One region of the Asticcacaulis sp. P2_C5 genome, then DNA from elsewhere that is predicted to be linked to it. Evidence: riboswitches for the same ligand, from Rfam matches in the RefSeq annotation. Region 1 holds a riboswitch; the other holds the start of a gene.

The links. A riboswitch is a leader RNA that binds a small molecule or an ion and turns the genes downstream of it on or off. The one in region 1 is predicted to bind cobalamin.
Region 2: another riboswitch for cobalamin. It lies ahead of AC1DXO_RS07445 (TonB-dependent receptor plug domain-containing protein); the one in region 1 lies ahead of metE (5-methyltetrahydropteroyltriglutamate--homocysteine S-methyltransferase).

What each region holds. Positions count from the first base shown of each region.
Region 1 is NZ_JBFUDU010000013.1:116,369-121,563, forward strand. Features, by position in the region: gene metE (5-methyltetrahydropteroyltriglutamate--homocysteine S-methyltransferase) at 1-1,408, opposite strand, end outside; cobalamin riboswitch at 1,515-1,740, opposite strand; gene AC1DXO_RS21095 (hypothetical protein) at 1,837-2,454, opposite strand; gene AC1DXO_RS21100 (TIGR01777 family oxidoreductase) at 2,461-3,879, opposite strand; gene AC1DXO_RS21105 (DUF4166 domain-containing protein) at 3,882-4,511, opposite strand; gene AC1DXO_RS21110 (metalloregulator ArsR/SmtB family transcription factor) at 4,648-4,974, shown strand; gene AC1DXO_RS21115 (exo-alpha-sialidase) at 5,032-5,195, shown strand, end outside.
Region 2 is NZ_JBFUDU010000003.1:333,941-339,135, forward strand. Features, by position in the region: gene moaC (cyclic pyranopterin monophosphate synthase MoaC) at 1-224, shown strand, start outside; gene AC1DXO_RS07445 (TonB-dependent receptor plug domain-containing protein) at 531-2,384, opposite strand; cobalamin riboswitch at 2,531-2,717, opposite strand; gene pgsA (CDP-diacylglycerol--glycerol-3-phosphate 3-phosphatidyltransferase) at 2,875-3,495, shown strand; gene AC1DXO_RS07455 (ABC transporter permease) at 3,670-4,806, shown strand; gene AC1DXO_RS07460 (ABC transporter ATP-binding protein) at 4,803-5,195, shown strand, end outside.

The DNA.
Region 1 (5,195 bases):
CAAGGTCAGAGCGGGCCTGGCGCACGTCGGCTGTCTGCGGGAAGGAGCCAATCGTGGTGGTCGGAAATGCCGGCAGATCGAAGCGTGCGCGCTGGGTCGCCGCGCGTTGCGGGAAGATACTGGTGCGCCGGGTGTCGTTGGCTGTGACAGTGGACAGGCGGTGACGGACCGCCCAGTTGTGGACCTTGCTGGAATGGCGGCGTGCGGCGGCCGCCGAACTTGCCGCTCCGAGAGCGTCGCGCGCACTATTGCGCCCTGAAGCCAGCGCCTGCGACAGAGTCGCCAATTCGTCCATCTTTTGCAGTGAGAAGGCGAGCCAGGACCGGACATCACCATCAAGCGATTCTTCCAGGTCGAGATCGATCGGTACATGCAGCATTGAACAGGACGGTGCGATCTGGAAACGATCCCTTCCATGTGCGGCGATGATCGGTTCCAGATGATCGAGGATACGAGCCAGGTCGGCGCGCCATATGTTGCGGCCATCAATCACACCCAGCGACAAAACCAGATTTTCAGACGCGGCATCGAGCACAGTCTTCAATTGGGTTGGCGCACGCACGAGGTCAATATGAAGGCCTGCCACCGGGAGCGACACAGCGGTACCAAGATTCTCCTCGAGCCCGCCAAAATAACTGGAGACCATGAGTTTCAGGCCCGGCACCTTGTGCGCGAACGCAGCATAGGCATGTTTCAGGGCTTCGGTCACCGCGGCATCGCCGTCGAGCACAAGCGCGGGTTCGTCCAACTGTACCCAGTCGGCGCCCGCGTCATGTAAGCGCGTCAGGATATCGACATAGGCCGGAATCAACCGATCGATCAGGGATAAAGGATTGAAATCGTGACCATTGGTCTTGCCGAGCTTCAGGAACGTCACCGGGCCAACCAATACCGGCCGCGTGTGACATCCGAGCGCTTTGGCTTCAAGGAACTCATCGAGCGGTTTGAATGAGGTCAGGCGGAAGGTTTGGTCCTGGGTGAATTCCGGCACCATGAAGTGGTAGTTCGTATCGAACCACTTCGTCATCTCCTGCGCCGGTATGCCGTGACCGTAATGATGGTTATGTCCGTGATCGCAGGCTTCGGCATGTCCTTTTTGCGCGCCGCGTGCCATGGCGAAGTAGGTATCGAGATCGGCCCGGGCGCCATAGATGGCAGGAATGGCCCCGACCATGAAGCTGGTATCGAGCACCTGGTCGTAAAGCGAAAAATCGTTCGATGGAATGATATCGACGCCACGCGCCTTTTGACGCGCCCAGTTGGCGGCACGCAGATCGCTGGCCGTTTGCAACAGGCCAGCCGGGTTGGATTTTCCAGACCAGTAGCTTTCGAGAGCGAATTTCAGTTGACGTTTGGCGCCGATGCGCGGTGTGCCCAGCGTGGCGACAGGAAGTTGAGTTTGTGACACGGTTTTCCCCGTACAAGGCGGGAGAAGAACGACGGGCACACGTCACAGCAACCGCAAGACAGGGTGTCCGCAGGGAATGGCGCATACCCGTGGCCCTCCGCCCGGGATTGATATGAGGTCAATGGCAGGTCTCCTGGCTCACGGGTCAGTGCCCAGGCTCGCCTTCTCGGAAGGTTTCCGTGTCAGGAAACGTCCCAATGGCATGTTGAACCTTGACTCACCGTTTACAGTTGCGGGGGCAGCGCCGGCCTTCCCAGAAATTCTGGGGCACCGGCTTCCCTCTTAGCTGCGCACCCACAAAGGCACGCAGAACCACGACGGACGTAAACTATGTCCGAACAGGCTTGGCGTCAAGCAACATATAAAGATATGTTTATATCGTTATATGATTTTCGTGTTCGCTTCGTCGCGGGAGGGGGGAACCGGCGCTACGCCGGGAGCGTGGTCCAGGCCGCAAGACAGGCGAGCTTTTGTTCTTTTCGCCAGGGCTTGCCGCATGTCGTCCCGAGCCGCTTGAGGTGTGCGTCGATTTCGGCTGGCGTAAGGCCCAGCGCGTCCGACGCGTGGGCCGGAAGCGATTTCTCATCGACTTCCGATATGGCAATTCCTGCCTGACCCAGCGCGAACCTGATGGCGTCGCGCACGGCAAGGCCTTCGGCGACGGGAGGGTGATCGGCAAAGGCCAGGCTATATTCGAGCAGATCGGTCACCCAACCGGCGCGATTGATCAGCAAGGCCGCGATAGACACTTCCTTTCCGGTGGTCTGCAGGCTTTCAACGACGGCATTCAGACCCGCCACGGCCAGGGCGTCCTGCCGCCTGCGGCCTTCGGCGACCACAGCCTTTGCGTTGGCCATGCCACCGCTGGCAGTACGCGCCGTTTCGGCGGCTATGTGATAGGGCTCGAGCGTCAGGCGGTCGCCTTCCTCTGCCGTCGCCAGGAAGGTCGACAGCACAAGGCGCGGTTCGCCCGCCGTTACGGCCACGCCGACGACGACGCTGCCGCCCTTGAGCACTCGAAATCCAAGTGCAATCTTTTCAGGCATCTCGCCTCACATGCGCCCACCCAGCAGGCTATCGAATGCGCCATCAAGGTCAGGATAGCTGAAACTATAACCCGTTTCCAGCGCCCGGGCCGGCACGACCTTCTGGCCGCGCAGCAGGATGGTTTCCGCCATCTCGCCAAGCAGCAGTCTCAGCGCAAAGCCGGGCAGGGGCATGATGGCCGGGCGGTGCATGGCGCGGCCCAGCGCCCGCGTGAAGTCGCGGTTGCGCACAGCCTCCGGCGCCGTGGCGTTCACCGCGCCATCGATCTCGTGATTGATCACATGGGCGAACAGCCCAGCCACATCGTCGATATGAATCCACGACATCCATTGCCGGCCGTGGCCCATCGGCCCGCCGCCGCCGAATTCGAAGGGGAAAAGCATCTGTGCCAAGGCCCCGCCATCGAGCGCGAGAACGACGCCGAGGCGCAGGATGGAGACGGGAACATTCGCCGTCTGCGCCAGGGCTTCCCATTGCCGGCACAGGTCCAGCGCCAGATCGGGCGAACCGGGGGGCGAGTCTTCGGTGAACTCCAGGGTTTCGCTGTGGCCATAGGCGCCGATGGCCGAAGCATTGATCAGCCGCCGCGGCTTTTCCTCGGCTCGGTTGATCCAGGCGACCAGGGCGTGCGTCAGGTCGAGGCGGCTGTCATACAGTTCCTTCTTCTTGCGCCGTGTCCACAGGCCGCTGCTCAGCGACTCGCCGGCCAGGTTGATGATCAGGTCGACGGCGCGCAGGTCTTTCAGGTCGTTGATAACCGTGATGCGGCCGCGGAACTTCGATGCCTTGGCGGCGTCGCGCGTCAGAACCGTCACGTCGTGGCCGTCGTCGATCAGGCCCTGGACCAGGCGCGAGCCAATCAGGCCGGTGCCGCCGGTGATAAGAATGCGCTGGTTCGGACGATCGAGATGCAGCGCTGGCGTGGGCGAAGGGACGCGAAAGCGCCGGGAGCGCAGATAGTCGAACACCGCCCAGCAGGAAACGCCGACGGCGAACAAGGTCATGAGCCACGACCACAGGCCATGTGCCTCGACATGAAATCCTGTCGGCTCAGCCGCCCAACGCAGCAACTCCGGCGCCAGCAGGCAGAGGATGACGCCATAGTTGATGGCCAGGATCGTATGGGTGATGCGCTCGCTGGCCGGTAGTTTGCGGCTGTTGTCCTCGACCACGAAATCCCACAGGGTCAGGCCGATCTCGCCCAGCAACATAGCGGCGAACAGCCACGCCAGCACGCCGCCCCAGGCGAGCCAGCCGAGTGAGGCAAAGATAAGCCCGTAGAAGAAGTTGCGCACGCCATGGATCCACAGTTCCTGCGATGCCGAGGCCTTCCAAGGCAGGCGCTCGGTGAATTCATGGTGATACAGGGTGTCGAAGGCGCCGAGGCAGCCCTGGATCGTCATCATAAGCAGCAGCGCTGTCATGGTTAGCCAACCTTGTGAAAGACGCCGGTCTGGTAAAATGTCCGCCCCAGCCAGGCGTGGTCCATGGCGATGGTGAAGCGGAACTGCCCGCCGCCCAGGTCGGTATGGCTGACATGGGTGCGGCCGGGAGACAGCCAGTGCGGCAAGGGGATCTGCTGGCCTGCGACCTGCCAGAAATAGCGCTGGCTGACGAAATGCAGGGCGCCGTTGCGCGCGAAAACCTTGAGCCGCATACCAAAGCCCAGCCCGACATATTCGCACAACCGGCCTTGCGCATCCTCACGCTTGGCCGACGTGACGACAGACGGCTTGCGGCCGGCAAAGCCATAGCTGCGCCGCCAATAGACGCCGGTCCGATCCGGCCGCTTGGTCAGTTGCACCTGCATGGGGACGTCGCGGCCGCGATGGGCGGTCAGGGGATTGCCGATCAGGCGCGTCACCTGCGCGAACAGCCAGCCGGCTCTGGAGCAATGGACCTTTTCCATCACGCCCTCATAGACAATGGGATGGCCCGGTTCGGGCTCGGTGCCGAAACGTGCTTGGACCGCCGGATGGAGGCGATACCAATCCGTTCCCATCAAGGTCTTCAGCGCGCTGTCCGGTGCGCCGGTGTGCAAAATCTGTGCGTACATGTCTGCCCCGCCGATCTTGACTTTGCGGTCAAGTTGCCTTACATTTAGCTAACTGACTAAACGTTATGCCGCAAGCAACAATTCGTCAATAGGCTAAATAACGAAAGGTTGCCATGCGGTCGAAGGACGCACCCAAATGCGCATGGTAAAAACCTTCGAGGCCCTGGCCTCGGAGCCACGGCTGAAAATCCTGGCCTATCTCAGCCAGACGACCATGACAGCCGGCGAGATCGCCGAACGCTTCGACATGGCCAAACCGTCCCTGTCCAAGCATCTGAGCATTCTGGAAAATGCCGGGCTGATCACCGGCGTGAAGAAGGGCAAGTTCATCCATTACAGCATCGTGTCCGAACATATCTTCAACCAGTTGGACGGGTATCTACAGGAGGTCTGCACCGTACGCGGGCCCCTAAAGCGCGAAAGCGCTCAGAAGGCCCAAAAGAACCACGATGCGGACGCTTGACCCTGCGTTTTGGATGTGAAAAGCGTTCAGCCTGTAAAAATAAGGACGGGTGAGATTATGGGCTGGAAGTCGTTCGCGCTGGCATGCGCCCTGAGTCTGGCCGGGTTTGGCGCCTATGCCGGAGATGCCTATGCCGGAGACGCCTATGCTTGGAAGACCGTGCCGTTCCAGGGCGGCGGCTTCGTCCAGGGCTTCCTGTATCACCCAAAGCAAAAGGACAT
Region 2 (5,195 bases), on a different contig from region 1:
TTGTGGTGTCCATTGCCGAAGACGCGTCGCTGCCGGGCTTCGTCATCGCGGCCGAGGTCCGGACCAGCGGCCAGACCGGGGTCGAGATGGAGGCCCTGACAGCGGTCAGTGTGGCGGGCCTGACGCTGTATGACATGCTGAAGGCGGTCGACAAGACGATGCGCATCGAGGGGATCGAGGTCGTTTCAAAAACCGGCGGCAAGGCGGACTTTGTGAAGGGGTAAAAGTATTTTTCCCCACAGATTGGCACAGATTTTCACAGATTTTTCAGTAGCATACGCGACAGTTCCGCGCTGCAGGCCTTCATGATTGCTGTGAGATCGGCAGTTCGCCTGCGCTAATCTGTGAAAATCTGTGGCAATCTGTGGGAAAATTCCTGAAATAAAAGGCCGCGGATGGTTGGACAACCCGCGGCCCCTGTTAAAAGACGTATCTTGAAATGGCTTAAAAGAACGCCATGACTGTCGCGCCCTCGACCGTCCGTGACAACCCCCTGTTCGCGGGGGTTTACTTCCTAAAAGACCTGGTTTTTAGAAGATCTTCGCTGCGATCCCCAACCAAATGCGCCGGCCGGGTTGGCCATAACCGCCCGCCGTCTCGTAGCGCGTATCGCCGGCGTTCTCGATCCGGCCGTACAAACGTACGCGGCCGATATCGTAGCTGGCGCGCAGGTCGACCAGGTCATAGGCCGCTAGTTTGCGCGTGTTGGAAGCGTTGTCGAAACTGTCGCCGACGTGGCGCAGGCCGCCGCCGAGGGACAGCCGGTCATTGACCTGCCAGGCGATATCGATACTGCCCATTTGTTCCGGAGCGTGCGGCAACTTCTTGCCTTCCAGCCCGAAGGAACGGTTGTCGGTGTCGAGGAAGCTGTAATTGCCCCGGACGGTCCAGGCGCCGAAGGTCTGGAGGCCTTCCAGCTCCAGGCCCGAGGCTTTTGATCGGTCGATATTGCCGTAACAGCCGTAAGGTTGGACCGCCGTGCAGTTGTCGTACCCGAAGTCGATCAGGTCACGCACGGTGCGGGTAAAGGCCGTGGCGCCGAGCGAACCGTTGCCCAATGCGACATCGGCGCCGCCATCGATCGTCAGGCCCTTTTCGGTGACCAGGCTGGCTGTGCCGTAGTCGCTGTAAAGCTGGTAGAGGCTGGGAGTCTTGACGCCCTGACCGGCACTGGCGTGCAGGCGGACACGATCGTTAAGCTTCGTTGCGAAGGCCAGTTGGGCGATGTCCTGGTTGCCATAGCTCGAATTGTCGTCGTGGCGGGCGCTCAGCGACACGGTGGCCGGACCGAAGTCGCGCGACGCCTGACCGTAGAGGCTGGTCGTCGTCACCGAGACTGACAGCGGCGTCGGGTTCGGATCCCACGGCGCCGGGGAGGCGATGCGCATGGTGTCGCGTTCATAGGTCACGCCCCCGAGCAGTCGGGTCGTGTCGCCAAGGCGATACAGCAGGTGGTAATCGGCCGACTGGATATGGCCGCGCGCCACGAATTCCGAGCCATCAGCGAAATAGTCATGGCGATCGGCTTGGCTTTCGCTCAGTGACAAGGTTTGTTCGCCGTTGGCGAAGTGGTTGTCGAGCGCGACATAGCTGAGTCGCGTCTTCGTCCGGCCGAATTCGTCGGTGTCGGTGAAGGCATAGGACGGCGGCAGGTAGCCGTCGTAATTGTTGCGACTGCGGCTGTAGGTCGTAAAGGCGCGCACCGTTGTGCTGTCCGTCAGGTCGTATGACGCCCTGGCGCCGAGGTTGGTCTGGTCGAAAGCGTCGGGTTCCGTACCGCCGGCAAAGGCCGAGACGCCGTCGTCGTGGAGGGCATTGCCGAAGACGCGCCAGCTAAAGCCGCCCCTCTTGCCACCCACGGCAGCATGGGCTGTATTGTAGTCGTCGAAGCCTTCGACGCCAACCTGGCCTTCGAGAGGCTGGGCCGCCTTGCGTGTGGTGACGCTGACCACGCCGCCCAGGGCGCCGGAGCCCCACAGGGTCGACAACGGACCGCGCAGGACTTCAATGCGTGCCGCGTCGTCGGTGGCAACCAGGCCGAGATTGGTGCCGCCGCCGACCTGCGACGGGTCGTTCAGCCGCACGCCGTCGAGCAGGTACAGGGTGTGGTCAGCGCCTGCTCCGCGGATCGAGGCGCTGGCCGCGGCACCCGGTCCGCCATTGCGCGTCAGGCTGAGGTCGGTGGTGTGGGTCAGCAGGTCGGCCAGCATGACCGACTGGAAGGAGGTGATATCCTGCTGGTTCAGGACGTCGACGGCCTGGCCGACCTTGGCGACGGGCAGGTCCTGGCGCGTGATGGTGACAATAACTTCGGTGTCTTCGGCGTGGACAAGGAGAGGGAGAGCCAGCAGGGTGGCCGTTGTCAGGAGGATTCGCTTGAACATGTCAGCGTCTTTCAGTGAGAGACCAAGCTGTGCGGCGGGCGCCGCACGACCAGTCAGGGACGAAAACCGGGCAGCGAACGCTGTACGGCTTACAAACACATCGTCTCTCAAGAGGCTTCTTGCTGGCGACGCTGGACCCGGCGGCGCAAAGGACGACAGCCGAGGCAGGTTTCCTGACTTGCGCCTGAAACGTCAGATGGCGTCTTCCCGGCTTAACCAGTGACATGTGCCATCGAACTCGGCGCTTACAGTTGCGGGCACAGTCCCGGAATCTCACCGGCTTCCCTATTATCTCCCGGGCAAACGGGAGCACCTTCAGCACGCACGGGCCTTAGCGGTTCATGGACATTCAGGTCAAGGCGTGTGAGCGCAATTGTGGCCGGCGTGCCGCTAAAGCAACAAAATGCACTGGTATTGGCAATGGAGTGTGCTATCTCGCCGTGACCATGGCGGGCAGGCTGCGCGCCAGATTCAAGCCAACGGTGCCCCGATGACAGGTGAAAAAGTCAATCCGATCCCCAATATCCTGACCATGATCCGTCTGGTCGCCGGGATCGTGATGTTCTGCCTGCTGGCGGCCTCGGTCGGCGGCATACCCTTCTTTGACGTCAATTCGGGCGCCTATTATCCGGCCCAGCGCTGGGGCTTCTACCTGTTCGTCATTGCGGCCTTTACCGATCTGTTCGATGGTATCCTGGCGCGCAAGCTGCACGCCGAAAGCCAGTGGGGCGCCATTCTCGATCCGATCGCCGACAAGATCCTGGTCTGCGGCACCATTCTGGGCCTGTTCTGCATCAAGACCGGCGATCCGGTCTTCGCCCTGCCGGCCGCCATCATCCTGTTCCGCGAATTCGCTGTCAGCGCCTTGCGTGAAGCGGCGGGCGCCAAGGGTGTCAAGGTCCCGGTCAACTTCATGGGCAAGATCAAGACGACCCTGCAACTGGTGGCGTTGGGCGCTCTGCTGCTGACCGAAAGCTGGGCGGCGTTCGACCTGCCGCTCGAATGGTCGGATACGGCCTATATAATCGCCAATCTGCTGCTGGTTCTGGCCGCGATCGCCTCGCTGTGGTCGGGGATTACCTATTTTGTGGCCGCCTCGAAAGACCTGTAATCCGAATAACGGATGCGCACGTCACATCCCGCTATCCGGCATTTTCGTCCTTATGCGGGTGGTATTGCAGCCACATTGCAAAATCGTCACGCATGTTACGCCGATTTAATTAGACCTTTATAAGAAAGTCCTAAATGTTACGGCCTGCGCCTTCCGCGCCTCACACGTGGTAATATGTCTCTCGCCTTATCGACCTTGATTTACGAATGGCGGCGCTATCTGGCGGCCGTCATCGCCCTGGCCTGCGCCGGTCTGCTGGTCCTTGCCATGACTGGCATGTTCATGGGCATGGCCAAGTCGTTCACTGCTACCATCGAACACTCGCCGGCGCAGATCATCATCCTGCCGCCACAGGCCGACGGCATCTTCGGTGACTCAGGTCAGCCGCGCCGGCTGATCCCCACCATCTACCAGCACCCGGAGGTTACGGAAGTCCAGCCGATGGTGATGAATTGGGCCATGTTCTCGAACTTCCCCAAGGACGGCCAGCCGTCGAAAAGCGACGGGGTCCGGGTCGTCGTAGTGAACCCGGTCAAGGGCGCCGTCACCCTGCCAGACGATTTTTCCGAAGCTACCATCGAGGCACTGAAGGAGCCGTTCGCCGTCGTCCTCGACAGTACCAGCCTCGGCAAGCTGGGCGTAAAGCTGGGCGACAAGGCCAAGATGAACGGGCGGACTGTCACGGTCGCGGGCGTGGTCGACGGTTATCCCAACATGTTCAATACCCAGGTCTTTACGTCGTACCAGACCGCCAAGCTAATCTATGTCGCCGATGACGGCCCACGGGTCGGCCCGCTGCTGGTCAAGCTGAAGGACCCTGCGCGCGTCAAGGAAGTGGCCACCGAACTCAACGCCATGGGCACCGGTCAATTCAAGGCATGGACGCGTGAACAACTGGCCAAGAGCTCGCAGACCGGCATACTGAAGGAAGGCGGCATCGCCATCATGATCGGCTTCATGGCCATCGTCGGGGTCGGCATCGGCATCATCATCACCTGGCAGACCCTGCAGGGCGCCATCATGGCCAATATCAAGGAGTTTGCCTCGCTGCGCGCACTGGGCGTTTCCATGGGATCGTTGCGGCTGATCATCATGGAGCTGAGTTTCTGGGTCGGGATCGCCGGGCTGGCTTTGACGGTGGTGCTTGTCGGGGGGGTAGGGGCGCTGGCCAAGACCTACGGTGTGCCGATGGACTTTCCGTTGTTCATCGATATCCCGGTCGCCATCATGCTGATGATCATTTCCATCCTGTCGGGCATCATCTCGCTCGGTGTCCTGAAGAAGAGCCAGCCTGCGGATCTGTTGCGATGAGTGCGAAACTAGCTTTGAACGCAAAGGGCCTGTCGAAGGGCTACAAGATCGGCAAGATCAAGCAGCAGGTGCTGAAGAGCGTCGATTTCACCGCCTGGCACGGTCAGGTGACCATGGTCATGGGGCCGTCGGGTTCGGGCAAATCGACCCTTATTGCCGCCTTGTCCGGATTGATGAAGCCCGACGAGGGCGAGGTCATGGCGCTGGGCGAAAGCCTGTGGAAGAAGTCGCGCGGCAAGGTCGACAAGTTTCGTCTCGACCACTGTGGCTTTATCTTCCAGGGTTTTAACCTGTTCCCGGCGCTGCACGCCACCGAACAGGTCGAGCAGGTGCTGAAATATTGCAAGGTCCCCAAGGCAGAGGCGCATAAGCGGGCTGTCGCGGTTTTG